Regions from separate parts of the Streptomyces sp. NPDC127100 genome, predicted to be linked through region 2. Evidence: riboswitches for the same ligand, from Rfam matches in the RefSeq annotation. Region 2 holds a riboswitch; the other holds the start of a gene.
The links. A riboswitch is a leader RNA that binds a small molecule or an ion and turns the genes downstream of it on or off. The one in region 2 is predicted to bind S-adenosylmethionine.

Region 1 (4,365 bases), on a different contig from region 2:
GGCCGCGGGCCGAGATGAGCCTGACCGCGGGCCCGCTGCCGATGGTGCCCCGGCCGCGCTGACGCACCGCAGCCCGCCGCCGCGGGGCTCCGGTCCCCGGCGGTGGACGGCGGGCGCGGTCGGCCGACGGCGCTCCTGGACGGCCTCCGGCCCGGACCCGCACGCCCCCCTTCCCACGCCGCCGCTCGACGCGGAGCTCCTCGCCGACGCCCCGCGCCGGCTCGGCGGCGGAGCACCCCGACGCCCACGACAGACGATGCGCGCCTCGCTGGAGGCCCTGGTGCGCCGAAGCCCCGGCCGGGCGTCGCCTCCCGGCGGACCACGCCCTAGAGTGGGTGTCCCAGTGCGCACCGAGGGAGAGAATCAGCCGTGATCAGCGCGATCGTCCTCATCAAGACCAGCGTGGACCGGATCCCCGAGATCGCGGAGCAGATCGCCTCGCTGGAGAACGTCACCGAGGTCTTCTCGGTCACCGGCACCTACGACCTGATCGCCATGGTGCGGGTCCACCAGCACGAGGACCTGGCGGAGGTCATCCCCGGCCGGATCAGCAAGATCCCGGGCGTGGAGGGCACGGACACCCACGTGGCGTTCCGCACCTACTCGCAGCACGACCTCGAGGCGGCGTTCGCGATCGGCCTGGACAACTAGGGCCCGCCGTTTGGATCATGCCGGCGTCGCGGGGTGTGGCACTCACATCTGCCGCGTTGTCGTCGGTTGCCAGGGCTCCGCCCTGGCGCCCTCCTCCGCCTTGCAGCTGCACGCACCACACCCCGCTCGGGCCGGCCGGGACGCGCCGTCCGTCACAGCCGGCCTGATCCGAACGACAGACCCTAGGGCCCGCCGTCCGGACGCCGCCGCGCCGGTACGGACGGCTCAGGCGGCGGTGCCCGTCCCGGCGGCGGACGTGTCCGGCACGCACCGGCCGTCCTCGGTGCGGTAGTTCCACCGGGCGCCGTCGCTGACCAGCTCCTTGACGGCGTTCACGAACCGCTCCACGTGCTCGTCCGGGGTGCCCGCGCCGAAGCTGACCCGGACGGCGTTGAGGGACCTCTCCCCCGGCGCCGCCTCGGGGGCGCCGCACTCGCCCTGCGTCTGCGGGTCGCTGCCGAGCAGGGTGCGCAGCAGCGGGTGGGCGCAGAACAGGCCGTCGCGGACGCCGATGCCGTACTCCGCCGAGAGGGCGGCGGCGAAGTGCGAGCTGTTCCAGCCGTCGACCACGAAGGAGAGGACGCCGACGCGGGGGGCGTCGTCGCCGAAGAGGGACAGGACCCGGACCTCGGGCACCCCGGCGAGCCCTTCGCGGACCTTGCGGACCAGGTACTCCTCCCGCGCGACCAGCGTGGCGAACCCGGCCTCGGTGAGCGCCTTGCAGGCCGAGGCGATGGCGTAGGCGCCGATGACGTTGGGCGACCCGGCCTCGTGGCGGGCGGCGCCGTCGTGCCACCGCACGTCCACGCCGCCGTCCGCGCGCCGGGTGACGCTGCGGCTGGCGCCGCCGCCGGCGAGGTAGGGCTCGGCCTCGCGCAGCCAGTCGGCACGGCCCGCGAGGACGCCGGCGCCGAAGGGGGCGTACAGCTTGTGCCCGGAGAAGGCGACCCAGTCGACGTCCAGGTCACGGACGTCGACCGGGTGGTGCGGGGCGAGCTGCGCGGCGTCCAGCACGATCCGGGCCCCGTGCGCGTGCGCGGCGGCGGCCAGTTCGCGCACCGGCCACAGCTCGCCGGTGACGTTGGAGGCGCCGGTGACGCAGACCAGGGCGGGGCCGTACGGCTCGCGGGCGGCCAGCGCGCGCTCCAGGGTCTCGACGGCCTCGGCGGGGCTGCCCGGGGCGTCGAGGCAGGTCACGTCCGCGTCCCGCCAGGGCAGCAGCGAGGCGTGGTGCTCGGTCTCGAAGACGAAGACCCGGCAGCCGGCCGGGAGGGCGGCGGCGAGCAGGTTCAGGGAGTCGGTGGTGGACCGGGTGAACACGACCTGGTCGGCGTCCCGGCAGCCGAGGAACTCGGCGACGGTCCTCCGGGCGTTCTCGAACAGGTCGGTCGACAGCTGGGACAGGTACCCGGCGCCGCGGTGCACGCTGCCGTAGTACGGGGCGTAGGCGGCGACGTCGTCCCAGACCCGCTGGAGCGCGGGCGCGCTGGCGGCGTAGTCGAGCGCGGCGTAGGTGACCTCGCCGCCGGTGACGAGCGGGACGGTGACGTCCCGGCCCAGGACGGGCAGCGGGGCGGCGACGGACTGGTCGGCGGCGACGGCGGAGACGGACATGGGTGCTCCCGTGAAGGCAGAGGTCGTCGCCGCGCGAGCGGGTACGGCTCGAGCGCGGGACGAGAGGAAGTGAGGGGATGCGGAGGCGGGGCTCTGCGGCCCTATCGCATTCGCTGATTCACGGAAGACTCCCTCGGACGACCCAGGACCCCTGGTTCCGCGAGGGGTCCGCGCTTGCCGTGAACCCTGCTGTCCACGGCCTGGTCTTCACCCGGGGCACCCCGCCACGGACGGAGGGTTGCCGGACAGTCGGCCGGGGCCGTATGACTGTCACTCATGACCTGGAAAGGAACGTACGTGAAGTGATCGCCGCCCCGCAACCCGGGTCCGGATCGCGGGACGGGCGTCACGGTCCGCTCAGGCGTTGCTGGCGGCCACCCAGCGCTCCAGGGTCCGCCGGGCGGCGCCGGAGTCGATGGACGCGGCGGCCTGCTCCATGCCGGCCCTGATCCGCTCGGTGAGCGGGCCGTCGCCGGGCTTCAGGGCCACCAGCGCCGCCGCCGAGTTCAGCAGCACCGCGTCACGGACGGGCCCCTCCTCGCCGGCCAGCAGCCGACGGGCGACGTCGGCGTTGTAGGAGGCGTCGGCGCCCCGCAGGGCCTCGACCGGCACCAGTTCCAGGCCGACGTCCCGCGGGTCGAAGGTCTCCTCGGTCACCGTGCCGTCCCGCACCACCCAGACCCGGGAGGTGGAGGTCGTGGTCAGCTCGTCGAGGCCGTCGTCGCCGCGGAACACCAGGGAGGAGTTGCCGCGCTCGGCGAACACCCCGGCGATGATCGGGGCCATCCGGGGGTCGGCGACACCGACCGCCTGGGCCTTCACCTTCGCCGGATTGGTCAGCGGTCCGAGGAAGTTGAACACGGTCCGCACGCCCAGCTGGCCGCGCGCGGTCGCCACATGGCGCAGCGCGGGGTGGAACTTGACCGCGAAGCAGAAGGTGATCCCGGCCTCCTCGGCGACCTGGGCCACCCGCTTCGGGGTCAGCTCGAGGTTGACGCCGAGCTTCTCCAGCACGTCGGACGCGCCGGACGCCGAGGACGCGGCACGGCTGCCGTGCTTGACGACCTTCGCGCCGGTGCCGGCGATCACGACGGCCGACATGGTGGAGATGTTGACCGTCCTGGCGCCGTCTCCGCCGGTGCCGACGATGTCGACCGTCTCGCCGGGCACCTCGATCACGTGCGCGTGCTCGTACATCGACCGCACGCAGCCGGAGATCTCGCCGACGGTCTCGCCCTTGGCCCGCAGCGCCGTCGCGAACCCGGCGATCTGCACGTCGGTCGCCTCGCCGCGCATGATCAGGTCCATCGCCCAGGCGGTGTCGTCGGCGGACAGGTCGCGGCCGTCCAGCAGACCGTTCAGCAGGGCGGGCCAGGAGCGGCCCGCCGCGGTGTCGCCTCCAGCGGGGGTCACAGCGCTCATGAGCCGCTCCTGAATCGTGTACGTCGTGGAAGGAGTGTGGTCCCACCCTATCCAGCCCCCGGGCACGGCGAAGGGCCCCGTCCGCAGACCGGACGGGGCCCTTCGACCGTGGTGTGGCGACGCTGGAGGGTCAGTGGTGGCCGTGGCCGCTCGTGATCTCCTTGTACTCGTCGACGGTCGGCTTCGGGATCTGCGACCCCTCGCCGTAGTACGCCTTGCTGAGCTTGGCGCGCAGCTTCTCCGCGCTCTTCGGCTTGCGCTCGACGCCGTTCTCGTCGACCGTCGGGCCGATCTCGGCCGGCTTGTACTGCTCGTGCGACGTGAGGGTGTGCAGGGCGCCCTGGCTGAGCGGCTCGTGCACCTCGATGAACTCACCGTGCGGCAGGCGCTTGATGATGCCGGACTCGCGTCCGTGCAGCACCTTGTCCTTGTCACGGCGCTGGAGGCCGAGGCAGATCCGCTTGGTGATCACGAAGGCGATGACCGGGCCGACGAAGAACCCGATCCGGACGAACCAGGTGACCGCGTTGATCGACAGGTGGAAGTGCGTGGCGACGATGTCGTTGCCACCGCCGATCAGCATGATGATGTACGCCGTGACCCAGGCGACGCCGAGGCCCGTACGGGTCGGGGCGTTGCGCGGCCGGTCCAGGATGTGGTGCTCGCGCTTGTCGCCGG
Region 2 (4,365 bases):
GCACGTCCAGCATCCGCACGCCGTCCTCGCCCACCCCGCGCCGCACGGCCTCGCGGTCGCCGTCGCTCAGCGCCGAGCAGACCCACAACGCGCCCGCGTCCGGCCCGATGGCCGACAGACCGGAGACCAGCCCGCCACCGCCGCGTCTGGCGTGCAGCGAACCGTCCTCCCGCACCTCGTACGAGACGGGCCCCCGATTGGAGGCGACGAGCACCTGAGCAGCACCGAAGCTTGAAGCCATACGCCTCAACCTAGCCCGGCCCCCAAATCCTCAAACGTGCCCGCGCGTCACCTCGGCGGCGATTTGGTCACGTGACTTGTGTGGATGCTGTGAACACATCAAGTATGTGAGGTGCACATTTCAGAGATCAGGGGGTGGGCGCCGTGCTCGTACGAAGGCGCATGAACAGACTCGCCGGTGCCGCGGCGACGGTCGCGGTCTCCGCGCTGGCCCTTGCCGGCTGCGGTGACGGGACAGCGGACACGACGGCGGAGGAACGGCCGGCGGCGGCCACCGCGACACCGGGCGACGCTAGCCCCACGGCCGAGGCGTCCCCCACCGGGGCGACGACCTCCGCGCCCGCCCCGACACCGACACCGACACCGACGCCGACCCCCGTGACGCTGCCGGACTTCACCGGGCGGAGTGCCGGGTCGGCCGTCCTCGCGGCGAAGCGGGCGGGACTCGGCTACACCGTCCGGCTCCAGGGCACCGGACGGCAGGCATCCTCCTGGGGCACGGGGGAGAAGGTCTGCGAGCAGACCGACGGCCCCGGTGGCGTGACCTTCAGCGTCCCCCGCGACGGCCGCGACTGCGCCGGGCGCCTGCTGCACACCCCGAAGCCGACGCCGACCCCCGAACCGGCCAGGACGCCGGACGCGGGCGGCTCGGACACGGGCACCGGGGCCGGGGCGGGCACCGGTGCCTGCGAGCTCACCAGCCCCGCGGGCAACTGCTATGCCGACGGCCAGTTCTGCGCCAAGAAGCACCGCGGTCTGAGCACCCACGGCCGCGGCGGCGAGTACCTGACCTGCGAGCCGGACTCCGCCGGCCGCTGGCGCTGGTCGGACGGCGTCGCCGGCTGACGCGGGCGGGCCCCCGGCGGGAGCACCCCCGGGGCTCAGGCCACTCTTCTGGCCGCGTACTCCGCGATCTGTGTCATCGGCGGGCGTTCCTCGGTGTCCACCGAGTAGGTGCGCGGCTCGAAGCCGGTGCTGCCGCGTTCGAACTGGGTCAGCGACGGCCGGACCAGATGGCCGCGGGCCAGCCGGAGCTGGGCGGTGCGGTAGATCGCGGCGGACATGCGGCCCAGGGCCTGCCCGTCCTGGTGCCGGTGCCTGCGGACGCCGACGTCGACCTGCGCGAGGGCGTCCAGGCCCACCAGGTGCAGGGAGTCGACCAGCATGCCCAGCTCCACCCCGTAGCCGACCGGGAAGGGGAGCTGTTCGAGGAGCGAGCGGCGGGCCGCGTACTCGCCGCCGAGCGGCTGGACGAAGCCGGCCAGCAGCGGCCAGTGCAGATTGAGCAGCGGGCGGGCCATGAGTTCCGTGACCCGCCCGCCCTGGCCGGCGGACTCCTGGCCGCCGGCGTGCCCGTCGGGCATCGTGAGCGGGCGGTCGTACATGGCCTTGACCAGGTGGACCTCCGGGTCGGTGAGCAGCGGGCCCACGATGCCGGAGACGAAGTCGGCGGAGAACTCGCGCAGGTCGGCGTCGACGAAGCAGACGATGTCGCCGCCGGTGACCAGCAGCGAGCGCCACAGCACCTCGCCCTTGCCGGGCACGGCGGGGATGCGGGGGAGTATCTCGTCGCGATGGACGACGCGCGCCCCCGCCGCCGCGGCCACCGCCGACGTGCGGTCGGTCGACCCGGAGTCCACGACCACGAGCTCGTCGACGAGCGGGACCCGCCGCATCAGCTCACGGCGGATCACCGTGACGATGTCGCCGACGGTCGCCTCCTCGTCGAGCGCGGGCAGCACCACGCTGACCGACTGGCCCGTGGCACGTTTGGCGGCCATGATCTGGGCGATCGTGCGATCTGCCACGGACCAGGAACGCGCGCCAAGCCAGCGCTCGACTTCTTCCAGCACGGTCGGTGGGCTCCTTCGTGATCCATCTCGCGGTACGGACGACTATCTCAACAGTCGTGGCCGTCGGTTACAGTCTTGAACAACGCGGAGGACCGGCGCATGCCGGGTCACCGTGTGCACCAGCGCAAAACAACCACATACCGCTCATCCAGAGGGGCAGAGGGAAACGGCCCGATGAAGCCCCGGCAACCCTCCAGTCGGTTCTCGTAGATCACTGTCGATCGCAGCGCGAGGCTCCCGGCTAGGGAAGGTGCCAAATCCGTCTCACGGCGAGATGCGTCGTGAGGAAGATGAGGAGAAAGGGCCTCGCCTCACATGGCTGTGCAGACTGTCGCAAGCGGCAACGACACCACCGCTTCCCCCGCCTCCCCCGTGGACCTGGGCCCCGCCGCGGCGCTCTCGTGTCGCGAGTGCGGCCACCGCGTGCCCCTCGGCCCGGTCTTCGCCTGCGAGGAGTGTTTCGGCCCGCTGGAGATCGCCTACGACTTCTCGGCCTACGACACCGAGGAGCTGCGGAAGCGGATCGAAGCGGGCCCCGCGAACATCTGGCGCTACGCGCCCCTGCTGCCCGTCCCGGCCGACGTCGCGACCAAGCCGAACATCAACCCGGGCTGGACCAAGCTGGTCCAGGCCGAGAACCTGGCCCGCGAGCTCGGCGTCACCGGCGGGCTGTACGTCAAGGACGACTCCGGCAACCCGACGCACTCCTTCAAGGACCGCGTCGTCGCCCAGGCCCTGGAGGCCGCCCGCGCCTTCGGCTTCACCACCCTGTCCTGCTCCTCCACCGGCAACCTCGCCGGCGCCGTCGGCGCCGCCGCCGCGCGGGCCGGCTTCCGCTCCTGCGTGTTCATCCCGCACGACCTGGAGCAGGGCAAGGTCGTCATGGCCGCGGTCTACGGCGGTGAGCTCGTCGGCATCGAGGGCAACTACGACGACGTGAACCGCTTCTGCTCCGAGCTGATCGGCGACCCGGCCGGCGAGGGCTGGGGCTTCGTCAACGTCAACCTGCGGCCCTACTACGCCGAGGGCTCCAAGACCCTCGCGTACGAGATCTGCGAGCAGCTCGGCTGGCGGCTTCCCGACCAGCTCGTCGTCCCGATCGCTTCCGGCTCCCAGCTCACGAAGATCGACAAGGGTCTGCGGGAGCTGATCGGGCTCGGCCTGGTCGAGGACAAGCCGTACAAGATCTTCGGCGCGCAGGCCGAGGGCTGCTCGCCGGTGTCCACCGCCTACAAGGCGGGACACGACGTCGTGCGCCCCCAGAAGCCGAACACCATCGCCAAGTCCCTCGCGATCGGCAACCCGGCCGACGGCCCCTACGTGCTCGACATCGCCCGCCGCACCGGTGGCGCGGTGGAGGACGTGACCGACGAGCAGGTCGTCGACGCGATCAAGCTGCTGGCCCGCACGGAGGGCATCTTCGCGGAGACCGCCGGCGGTGTGACGGTGGGCGTCACGAAGAAGCTGATCGAGAACGGCGTGCTGGACCCGTCGCTCACCACGGTCGTCCTCAACACCGGTGACGGCCTCAAGACCCTCGACGCGGTGGCCGGCACCGGCCTGACCGCGACGATCCGCCCCAACCTGGACTCCTTCCGAGAGGCTGGCCTCGCATGAGCGTGACCGTTCGCATCCCCACCATCCTGCGCACCTACACCGGCGGGAAGGCCGAGGTCGCCGCCGACGGCGCGACCCTCGCCGAGGTCATCTCGGACCTGGAGAAGAACCACACCGGGATCGCCGCTCGCGTCCTGGACGACCAGGGCAAGCTGCGCCGCTTCGTCAACGTCTACGTCAACGACGACGACGTCCGCTTCGAGCAGGGCCTGGAGACGGAGACCCCGGACGGCGCCGGCGTCTCGATCATCCCGGCGGTCGCGGGCGGCTGAGACGCCTCCTTCGTTACCTTCGGTAAACGGCGTCACTCCGCGTTCAGTGAATTGCCCCCTCCCGTGAGAGAAGTGGAGGGGGCAATTCCATGTGATTGAGCGCGGTAGAGTTGGGGAACGCGCTCCCGATCACCGGGACGGCGCCCCGGAATTCCTGCCCCAGGCCCGACAAGATGTAGCCAAAGTGTGGGCGTATTTCGCGGCTTTTGTTCTCTTTGTGTAGCCCGACTTGACCCGAATTCAGGCGCATTGTCGCCACATTCCGGACCGGCTACGTCCAGATTTCTCGTCCGATTGCCCTGTTGCAGACGGCAGTTGGACAGATACATTCAGCCGCGGTCGACGCGTTCCGGCGCACGCCCCCGCCCATTGGGGGGTGAGGT

Region 1: linked by a shared signal. The riboswitch ahead of ACFWJB_RS25380 (aminotransferase class V-fold PLP-dependent enzyme) and the one ahead of thrC (threonine synthase) in region 2 are both predicted to bind S-adenosylmethionine.

What each region holds. Positions count from the first base shown of each region.
Region 1 covers NZ_JBHXFL010000032.1:72,374-76,738, forward strand. The annotation lists gene ACFWJB_RS25370 (cytochrome P450) at 1-62, shown strand, start outside; gene ACFWJB_RS25375 (Lrp/AsnC family transcriptional regulator) at 370-651, shown strand; gene ACFWJB_RS25380 (aminotransferase class V-fold PLP-dependent enzyme) at 877-2,265, opposite strand; SAM riboswitch class IV at 2,431-2,547, opposite strand; gene trpD (anthranilate phosphoribosyltransferase) at 2,623-3,687, opposite strand; gene ACFWJB_RS25390 (cytochrome bc complex cytochrome b subunit) at 3,818-4,365, opposite strand, start outside.
Region 2 covers NZ_JBHXFL010000008.1:157,125-161,489, reverse strand. The annotation lists gene ACFWJB_RS11805 (trehalose-6-phosphate synthase) at 1-241, opposite strand, end outside; gene ACFWJB_RS11800 (hypothetical protein) at 403-1,086, shown strand; gene ACFWJB_RS11795 (glucosyl-3-phosphoglycerate synthase) at 1,122-2,093, opposite strand; SAM riboswitch class I at 2,235-2,390, shown strand; gene thrC (threonine synthase) at 2,409-3,710, shown strand; gene ACFWJB_RS11785 (ubiquitin-like small modifier protein 1) at 3,707-3,982, shown strand.